3 regions of the Chryseobacterium joostei genome follow, and region 1 is predicted to be linked to each of the others. Evidence: riboswitches for the same ligand, from Rfam matches in the RefSeq annotation. Region 1 holds a riboswitch; each other region holds the start of a gene.

Region 1 (3,287 bases):
ACTTTATTGAAGTCTTCTGCTACAAACCCAATGACAGAAACATTATTAATACTATAGATTTGTGATACTTTTCCTGATTTTCTTTCTGCTTCAAATTCATCTATAAGACAAGCGACTGCTTTTTCTGCGTCATTTTCCTGAACCAAAATAGAAATTCCGTTTTCTATGGCTTGCTGAGAGATTACTCCTACACTGATACGCGCTAAAGTAAGCGCTTTAAAAATTCGTCCGTCAATACCGATTTCTCCCAGGAAATCTTCTCCTTCAAATTTGACGATTGATCTGTTCTTTAAAAATTTTATTTCGTTAGCATTTTTCATTACTCTATAAAATGTTTTTTATGATATTATTTAATTGTTGATATTCCATTAGGAAGGCATCGTGCCCCTGCATAGATTGGATCTCGTGATAAGAAATATTCTCTTTTTTCTTTTTTAAGTTCTCAAAACACATTCGGATTTCAGAAGCAGGAAAGAATAAGTCTGTATCTACGGAGATCATGTGCATTCGTGCTTCTATTTTCTCCAGCGCGGCTTCATCAGCATTAATATTCATCAGCAGATGGTTCATTAGCCTGTATGCTTGTAAACTAAACCTTTCGTTTAATGCATTGCCATGATAAACCAACCAGTCTTCTGATTCTAAGCGTTGCTTTTCCTGATTGTACTTATTTTGAAATCTATCGTTAAGAGATTCTGGAGTTCTATAACACAACATGGCATGAATTCTTGCTTTTTGTAATGGTTCTTCTTTATCATTCAATAAAAATTTCTGAACCAGACATTGCGCATGAAGCCAATCGTGAGTTCTGTAATCGCATGCTATAGGAATAAAGATTTCCGCAAGCTTAGGCTGCTTTGCAAGCATTTCCCATGCAATTCCTCCACCAAGAGAGCCACCAATAATGGCATATAGTTTTTTGATATGTAAAGCTTCCAGCCCTTTCAGAAATATATTGGCTATATCTGATGGGGTGAAGTTTTCATAATCTTCAATTAAAAAATGATCATATCCGTTTCCGGGGATGTTGAAACACAGAACAGTATATTTATTTGTATCAACGATCTGATTTTCTCCTACCAGCTGCTTCCACCATCCTTTCTCTCCGGATACGTTTGAATTTCCGGTTAAGGCATGATTAATTAGAATAACAGGTGCTGTAAACAGGTCTTTCCCGAAAAGCTCATAGCTTAACGAGATATTGTATTCCTTTTGGGAATAGGTTTGATACGAAAGATTAATATAGTTTAGTTCTGTTTTCAATTCTATTATATTATTATTTTAATACAATTGAAAATGCCACAAGAAATGGCTGAAAAGAACTTCAGTAAGTTATCTGTCCAAAATAATTTTGGTAGAACGTAGCACCTTCTTTGCTTGCGCAAAGGGTTGCTAAGGTTTCATAGGGTCTAATCCCTCAACCTTTCTTGATAACATTTTCAATATTTGAATGAACGAATGATGCAAAGGTAGTTCTTTTCTTTTAAAATCAAAAAAAAATTAATTTAATATTTAAAAAAGCCCTTAAACACAAGTCTTTCAAGACCATATTAATAATTATTCAGATGGAGGGAATTGGAATTATTTTGCAAAAAAACTAACTTCGTATGGAAAATGATGATATATGATCGCCGAAAAAGAAAGATTACAAGATACCAAATGGAAAAACTGGGGACCTTATGTAAGCAACCGGCAATGGGGAAATGTACGTGAAGACTACAGCACCAATGGAAATGCATGGAACTATACCAATCATGATAATGCTGAAAGTTATACATACCGTTGGGGAGAAGAAGGTATTGCCGGAATTTCCGATGTAAAGCAATTATTCTGCTTTGCTTTTTCATTCTGGAATAAAAGAGATAAAATTGTAAAGGAGCGTTTCTTTGGATTGAGTAATCCACAGGGAAATCACGGCGAAGATATCAAGGAAATCTTCTATTATTTGGATAATACGCCTACTCATAGCTATATGAAGATGGTTTACAAATATCCTATTAATGAATTTCCGTACGATGATCTAGTTGCCGAAAATGGACGACGCAGTAAACAGGAACCGGAATATGAGATCTTCGATACGGGAATCTTTGACCATGATGAGTATTTTGACATCTTCATTGAATACTGCAAGGCTGATCACAATGATATTCTGGCCAGAGTTACTATTTGCAACCGAAGCCAAAACGACGCTCCCATTGTAGTGGCGCCTACTGCCTGGTTCAGAAATAACTGGAAATGGGGCTATAACACTTATAAAGCACAGATGAATGCTTCCCATGATGGAAGTATTGATATTGGACACGATAGCATTTCCATTAAAAAGTTGTATTCAAGAAATTCAAATGCTCAAAGTATATTTTGTGATAATGAAACCAATACTCCAAAGTTATATGGAACGCCCCAAGCAGAAAACTCCTACTTTAAAGATGGGATCAATGATTTTATTATTCATCAAAGTAATACAGTAAATCCTGAAAAAAGAGGCACCAAGGCGTCTTTTCTGATTGATGAATTTATCGGAGGCGGGCAATCCAAGGTTTTTGAATTCAGATTATGTCCTAATGAAAGTGATGAACCTTTTGAAAATTTTGATGAAATATTCAGAACCAGAATAGCTGAAACTGAAGAGTTTTATAGCGAAGTTCAAAACGATACAACCAATGAAGATGAAAAGAATGTTCAAAGGCAGGCTTTTGCCGGACTTCTTTGGAATAAGCAGTTTTATCACTACAATATCGGGAAGTGGCTGAAAGGTGATCCTAATTTTGAGGCTCCCAGAAACTTTAATGAATATGTAAGAAATACGGAATGGAATCATCTTCACAATAAAGATATTATTTCCATGCCTGATAAGTGGGAATATCCTTGGTACGCAACCTGGGATCTGGCATTCCATTGTGTTCCTTTATCCATCATTGATGCAGAATTTGCCAAAGGACAGCTTTTACTTCTTACCAAGGAATGGTATATGCATCCTAACGGACAACTTCCTGCCTATGAATGGAATATGAGTGATGTGAATCCTCCTGTACATGCATGGTCCTGCTTCAGGGTTTTTAAGATTGATGAGAAAAATAACGGCAAACCCGATTTGTTGTTTTTGGAGAAAGTATTCCAAAAACTTCTTCTGAACTTTACATGGTGGGTGAACAGAAAGGATAAAAACGGAAATAATATTTTCGGTGGTGGTTTCCTTGGGCTGGATAATATTGGTGCCTTTGATAGAAACATGGTTTTACAGGATGGTCAGCATCTTGAGCAGGCAGATGGAACAAGCTGGATGGCCA
Region 2 (3,287 bases), 750 kb from region 1:
CGGCCCGAAATATTGATCTCTTGGGGTATTTATATTTTCTGGAAAATGGAAGTCTGTAATCTTTGTTTCTGTATAATTTCCGGCAAGGTTTACATTCAAATTTCCTCCACCTAATTTCCAATCATAGGAAACCACAACATCTACCCCTTTGGTTTCCGTGTCTATGGCATTAGCAAAAAATCGTCCGCTTTCTACCTCATTTCCTTTCCCTACCACATTAGGATCTGATAGTCTTGGATCTGTAATATTTCCGGTAATAACAATTCTGTCTTTTACTTTAATGATATATCCATCTACTGTAATGAACAATCCTTTTGCCGGTTTTAACGTAAATCCGGCACTTCCGTTAACCGAAGTTTCCTGTTTTAAACGGTCAAAATTAAGAACCTCAGCCGCCTTACTGTCATTATTAAAAATTCCCTTGGTAACAATCTTCAAACCGGTAGTAGAAATATCTGCATAGGAATTGTTAAAATACTGCTGTTGAAGTGATGGTGCTCTAAACCCCGTTCCCACAGCAGCTCTTACAGCGTAATTTTTTACAAACTCATACCTTATTGCCAGTTTTCCGTTCAGGCTATTTCCAAAGTCTGAATAGTTTTCAAATCTTCCAGCAACATCTATATTTAGTTTTTTATCTAAATCATATGAAAAATCAGCATACACCGCCGTTGAATGCCTGTCCTTTTTCAACACATTACGTGGAGAAAAACCAATAAAGGATTGTGCCCCGCCTACTCCGCTCACTGTAGATCCGTCCACAGCAATGTTTCCGTTGACATCATATTGGGCATAAGAAGCTTCATCTCCAGCCTTAATCTGGTATTGTTCAAATCTGAATTCTCCACCAAATGCTATATTGAAATTCTTTATATTTTTGGAAACATCCAAGTTAACTGTATTTTGCAGGAAACTATGCGCTCCAGCATAAAAACGAGTGGGTGATTTTGCTCCTAAGGAAGCATTATTGGTATTACTAATGTTATAGTTGAATGTGTTGCTGCCCAATGTATTACTTAGATCAATCAACCAATTATTCACATTATATTTTGCTCCTACAGCATAGGAAATATCATAGATCTGAGAGCCTAAGACAGCCTGAAAACCATTAGGATAGATTGATGAAACTACATTCGAGGTTTCGCTTGGAAGTCTTCTGAAACCATATCCATTTCCTTCTTTGATACTAAAACCACCAAATGAATACAGTTTAAATTGTTCATTCAAAGGATATTCTGAATTGAAAAATAACTGTCCTTGCCTGATTTGCGCATCCCCAACCTGAAAATTGAAATCATCTCGTGTCAGTCCTCTTTCTTTGATGATATCATCATCATTTTTTCTTGCAATATCCGGATTATCAGCAAATTCATAAGCAAAATTATTTCCGAAAATATCAAGGTCATGGTTTTGAGTTCTTGTTGTTTTTCCTCTGTGGCTTAGCTGTAGTGAGAGATTCACAAAACCTTCATTTTTTCCAAGAGATGCACCATAGTTGACACCAGCCTGATAGGTATCTCCATCATTTCTTCCACTTAATCCATAGGTTAAGCTTGCTGAAGCTCCGGTATTTTTTTTAAGGATGATATTGATAACTCCTGCAATGGCATCTGAACCATATTGTGCCGCAGCACCATCCCTCAAAACTTCAATTTTTTCGATGGCAATGATAGGAATAGTACTTAGGTCCGTTCCCACAGAACCATTCCCAACTGTATTCTGATAGTTCACCAAAGAGGTTGTATGCCTTCTTTTCCCGTTAAGCAATACCAATACCTGATCCGGACCCATTCCCCTTAAGGTTACAGGATCAATATGTTCTGTACCATCGGAAGCAGATTGCCTTACAGAATTAAAGGACGGAATAACATAATTCAGGAGATCCTGAGCAGTCATTTGCGGTGATGATTTTTGAATTTTATCAATATTAATAACATCTACAGGAACCGGAGTATCCAGTTTTGTCCTTTTAGCACTTCGGTTTCCTACGATAATAATATCCTCAATTTGTTTTCCTTTTTCTTCCTGCTCCTGGGCTGCAGTTAAAATTGTCCCAAGCAGTAATACAGCTATACTTAGTTTTTTCATCTTTATTCTTGCCAATTAATACTATTTCTCCACAGAACATGCTGCAGATACACAAGACTTCAAGAAATGGAATTCATATAAGAATATTGACTTCACTTATCTCCCCCATCGGGTTGGAATTAGCACCTTTACACTTCTGGAATTGTGTCGGTTGCTAAGGTTTCTTTGGGCCAAATCCCTCCACCTTTCTTGATAAATCTACTGCAAAGGTAGAGTATTTTTTTAAATATCCAAAAAAAGGCACGCCTGCACCAATAAGAAAAAAGACCCATGAAAAATTTCATGAGCTTTTCAATAAAAGTAATTGTAATGAACTATTTTGTATGAACGAAAATTCTAAAGATCTATTGATTGTAATCCTGAGAAATTATTATTTCTTCATGATTTTTTTAAAGACAGACTGGCCGTTCTTTAACTTTAGCTCAATCATATATAACCCTTGCGAAAGTCCATTCATATTGATTTGATTATCTGAAAACAAAACGGGAACTCTTTGTCCAACAGCATTTACAACCTTTACTCCCTCAATTCCGGAATCCGTCTTTACCATAAGAATTCCATTGGTAGGATTGGGGTAAACATCAGGGGTTGAACGATTGATATGAGTTTCTGAAGTCCCTAATCCTGCAGTTATTTTAATACATCTTACGGATGCTCCCTGCCATCTTGGTGCGCCTGCCGCTGCATTGGTAACTGTGGCTCCTATATATAGATATTTTGCACCTGTTCCTGTAGCATTAGAACTCCAGAAATAACCTCTTTGTCCTACAAATGTAAAGCCTCCCTCAGAACCTCTAAATCCTCCCATCGGCAATTTTAGACTTCCTTCAAAAGCTTTTGTAGGATTCGTAATCCCCTCAATTGGGAGAATATTTGCCCAATCAGCCTGTGTGGGTAGTCTCCATTCTGGGCCTATTGCCCTGCAAGGATCAATACCAACGGTCTCTGATACATCTGCTAAGTTGGATCCTATCCATTTATCATCAGCTGCATTTGTTTCCCACCAAGCAGGACTACCAGTAATATAAGAATTTATACCCTGTACCCCTTTTGGATTATTAACAGCGGGGGATGATGTTGTAGATGAATTTCTCAACTGATGCCCGTCATCCCATCTTCCCCATTGAAATAAATCTCCATAGGATTCTGCATCATTGATTGCATTGGCAACCCTTGAGCTTCCAAGGTTTTGTCGAAGC
Region 3 (3,287 bases), 150 kb from region 1:
AGTAATATGGTAAGCCAAAACGGTTTCTTGTCCCGGAAATAGTCTGATAATCATATTTATAAAATTCCTGTCCTGCTAGAACATTAATGTGGTGCTTTCCAAATTTCTTATCGTAGGTCAGAATATTACTCGTAGTATAAGAAAGCGTTCTTGTATTGGATTTCGTCACCGAACCTCCAGTATCAATTCCTTGTCCAAGAAGCGGATTGGTATAATAATGTCCGTTATAGTTAACTAAATCAACAGAAAAGCTGGTTTTGAACTTCAATTCCGGAAAGAATGTAAACTCCATGAACCCTTTCCCCGAAAAGTTATCTTCTTTATTTTCATTTTTATCTAAAGGGAGACTTGCTGCAGCATTTTGATTCTGAAGAGCTACAGTAGGTCTGTATTTTCCGAAATCATAAATTCTGTTTCCATCAGCATCAAGTACATAAGATCCGTCTGCATTTCTTTCATAGTAAGGATAAAATGATGGAACAAATCTCGCAGCATTGATAATGTTACTAGCCTTGGAATCCGAAGAGGTTGGAGCCTGCTGAAGGCTATTTGTGTAACTTAAATTCACCCCAACATTCAACCATTTTTTCACCTCAGAATTAATCTTTAATCTGGTATTGTATCTTTTAAACCCAGACTCAATGGCCATTCCTTTATCATCAAGATACCCCAATGAAAAGAAATAGTTACTTTTTTCACTTCCACCACTAATATCCAGATCCACCTGATTTCTGGAAGCTACTCTTTGCAAAATATCCCTCCAGTCATCATTCCATAAAGGAGTTGCTCCCGGCAATAATTTCCCGTCTGTTCCTACAGGCTTTGAATAATTAACTCCATACGGGTTAATTCCCAGAGCTGAAACAATATTATCCGTTGCCATCTGCCCTGCCTGCTGTGCATTCACTTTATCGGACTGATATCCGTTTCTCATAGCTTCCCAGTATAATTGAAAATACTGGTCTGTATTCACCTGTTCGTAATCTTTTACGGCTCTTCCAGAAAATCCCTGACTAATATTAAGATTAACTTTTGATTCTCCTTTTTTACCGGATTTTGTTGTAATGATGATAATCCCGTTCGCACCTCTTGAACCATATAATGCACTTGCTGTAGCATCTTTTAAAACACTGATGGATTCTATGTCATTAGGGCTTATTGCATTTATATTTCCGTCAAAAGGAATTCCGTCAACAACAAATAAGGGATCACTGGAAGCACTTACCGAACCAATTCCTCGGATTCGAATAGTAGATAACGCTCCCGGTTGTCCTGAAGCTCCTGTAGTCTGAACTCCGGCAATCTGCCCATCCAATGCTTTTGTAATATTGGTGATAGGTCTGTTATTGATCTTATCCCCAGAAAGAGTTGCCACAGAACCGGTATAGCTGTTTCTTTTAGCTTTTCCATAGGCTACCACCACTACTTCATCAATCTCCTTTTCTTTAAGTGTATCTTTTTTCGGCTTGGAATTCTGCGCACTTACGCTGACAATTCCCAAGAAAAATGCAGCAACCGGTGGAATCCAAACTTTAGAATTAATTAAATTTTTATTAATCATAATCAATTTTATTTATCATATATTAAAATTTTACCCTTTGCAGAAAAGTCAGCAAAGGGCATCGATAAATACGATAAACCAAATGCTTATTTTTCCTTTAAAGGCTGAATGTAACACCTTACACGAAGCAGGTTGTCAAGATTTCACAGGGTCAGTTCCCTCCATCTTTCTTTATAAGCCGATCGAAATATGGTTGCAAAGCTATAAACTTTTAGTCTACAAAACAAGTAGACTTATTATTTTTTCATGATAAATTTTCAAAAATTAACATAAGATTATATTAAAAGCCATTAAAATAAGGAGTTGCAAAAATTATCAATTTTTTAAATATGACAAATATCATTAAATATAATTCAATTGGCAAAAATCAAAGACTTACAGAATTTTTAAGCTTTAATTAAAAAAACTTTTTAATTTTATAGAATGAAAGTTTTGATTATAAACGGGCCTAATTTAAATCTTCTAGGCACAAGAGAACCTGAAATCTATGGCACAGTTTCCATGGAAGCTTATTTGGAGAATTTAAAATCTGAGTTTCATTCTCACGAATTAAAATATTACCAGTCTAATATTGAAGGAGAAATCATCAATAGACTTCAGGAGGATGATTTCGATGCCGTAGTGATCAATCCCGGAGCATTTACTCATTATTCTTATGCGATAGCTGATTGTTTAAAGAACATTCGCAAACCTAAGATTGAGGTTCACATCAGTAATATTTACAAAAGAGAAGAATTCAGACAAAAATCTGTAACTGCAGCTAATACTGATGCGGTTTTGTCCGGATTTGGAATGGATGGATACAGGTTGGCTTTATTAAGTTTAAAGTAAATCAAATAAAGGATTGAAAGGATTCACAAAATGTTACTGAATATTATAACTTTATATGCATAAAATATTGTTCGCAAAATTTGTATAATCTGCCTGAAAAATCAAAAAAGCCTCATCAATGATGAGGCTTTTTTATCTATATAAACAATGCTATTAGATTGTTTGCTCCTGTAGTTGAGGTCCTGAAGGGATTAATCTTTTACCCTCTTCAGTATCACAATACTGTTCAAAGTTCTTGATATATCTTGAAGCAAGATCTTTTGCTTTTTCTTCCCAGTCAGAAGCATTTTCATAAGTTTCTCTAGGATCTAGGATACCTGCAGAAACGTTTGGAAGTTCAGTAGGAATTTCAAGATTCATAATTGGAACCTGAGTTTTAGGAGCATTATCAATAGATCCGTCAATGATTGCATCAATGATTGCTCTTGTATCTTTTAAAGAAATTCTCTTTCCTGTACCATTCCAACCTGTATTCACTAAGTAAGCCTTAGCTCCGTGCTCTTTCATCTTACCAATCAAGGTTTTAGAGTACATTGTTGGGTGTAAGGTAAGGAACGCTTCACCAAATGCAGGTGAGAAAGATGGCTGAGGTTCTGTAATTCCTCTTTCAGTTCCAGCTAATTTAGATGTATAGCCGCAAAGGAAGTGATATTGAGCCTGATCTTCATTCAAGATGGAAACTGGAGGAAGTACTCCGAATGCATCTGCTGAAAGATAAACGATCTTCTTAGCATGACCAGCCTTAGATGGTAATACAATTTTATTGATATGATAGATTGGATAAGAAACTCTTGTATTTTCAGTAATAGATCCGTCTGTATAATCTGCTACTCCATTGTTGATGACAACGTTTTCAAGAAGTGCATCTCTTTTGATTGCTCTAAAGATATCCGGT

The links. A riboswitch is a leader RNA that binds a small molecule or an ion and turns the genes downstream of it on or off. The one in region 1 is predicted to bind S-adenosylmethionine.
Region 2: it holds a riboswitch for S-adenosylmethionine, as region 1 does, so the genes downstream of both, EG359_RS13560 (TonB-dependent receptor plug domain-containing protein) here and EG359_RS17040 (alpha/beta fold hydrolase) in region 1, are expected to answer to the same signal.
Region 3: it holds a riboswitch for S-adenosylmethionine, as region 1 does, so the genes downstream of both, EG359_RS16290 (SusC/RagA family TonB-linked outer membrane protein) here and EG359_RS17040 (alpha/beta fold hydrolase) in region 1, are expected to answer to the same signal.

The regions. Positions count from the first base shown of each region.
Region 1 is NZ_CP033926.1:3,735,558-3,738,844, reverse strand. Features, by position in the region: gene EG359_RS17045 (ACT domain-containing protein) at 1-320, opposite strand, end outside; gene EG359_RS17040 (alpha/beta fold hydrolase) at 325-1,263, opposite strand; SAM riboswitch class I at 1,330-1,437, opposite strand; gene EG359_RS17035 (MGH1-like glycoside hydrolase domain-containing protein) at 1,625-3,287, shown strand, end outside.
Region 2 is NZ_CP033926.1:2,985,529-2,988,815, forward strand. Features, by position in the region: gene EG359_RS13560 (TonB-dependent receptor plug domain-containing protein) at 1-2,088, opposite strand, end outside; SAM riboswitch class I at 2,182-2,287, opposite strand; gene EG359_RS13565 (T9SS type A sorting domain-containing protein) at 2,459-3,287, opposite strand, start outside.
Region 3 is NZ_CP033926.1:3,581,836-3,585,122, reverse strand. Features, by position in the region: gene EG359_RS16290 (SusC/RagA family TonB-linked outer membrane protein) at 1-1,561, opposite strand, end outside; SAM riboswitch class I at 1,645-1,741, opposite strand; gene EG359_RS16285 (type II 3-dehydroquinate dehydratase) at 1,985-2,392, shown strand; gene pckA (phosphoenolpyruvate carboxykinase (ATP)) at 2,546-3,287, opposite strand, start outside.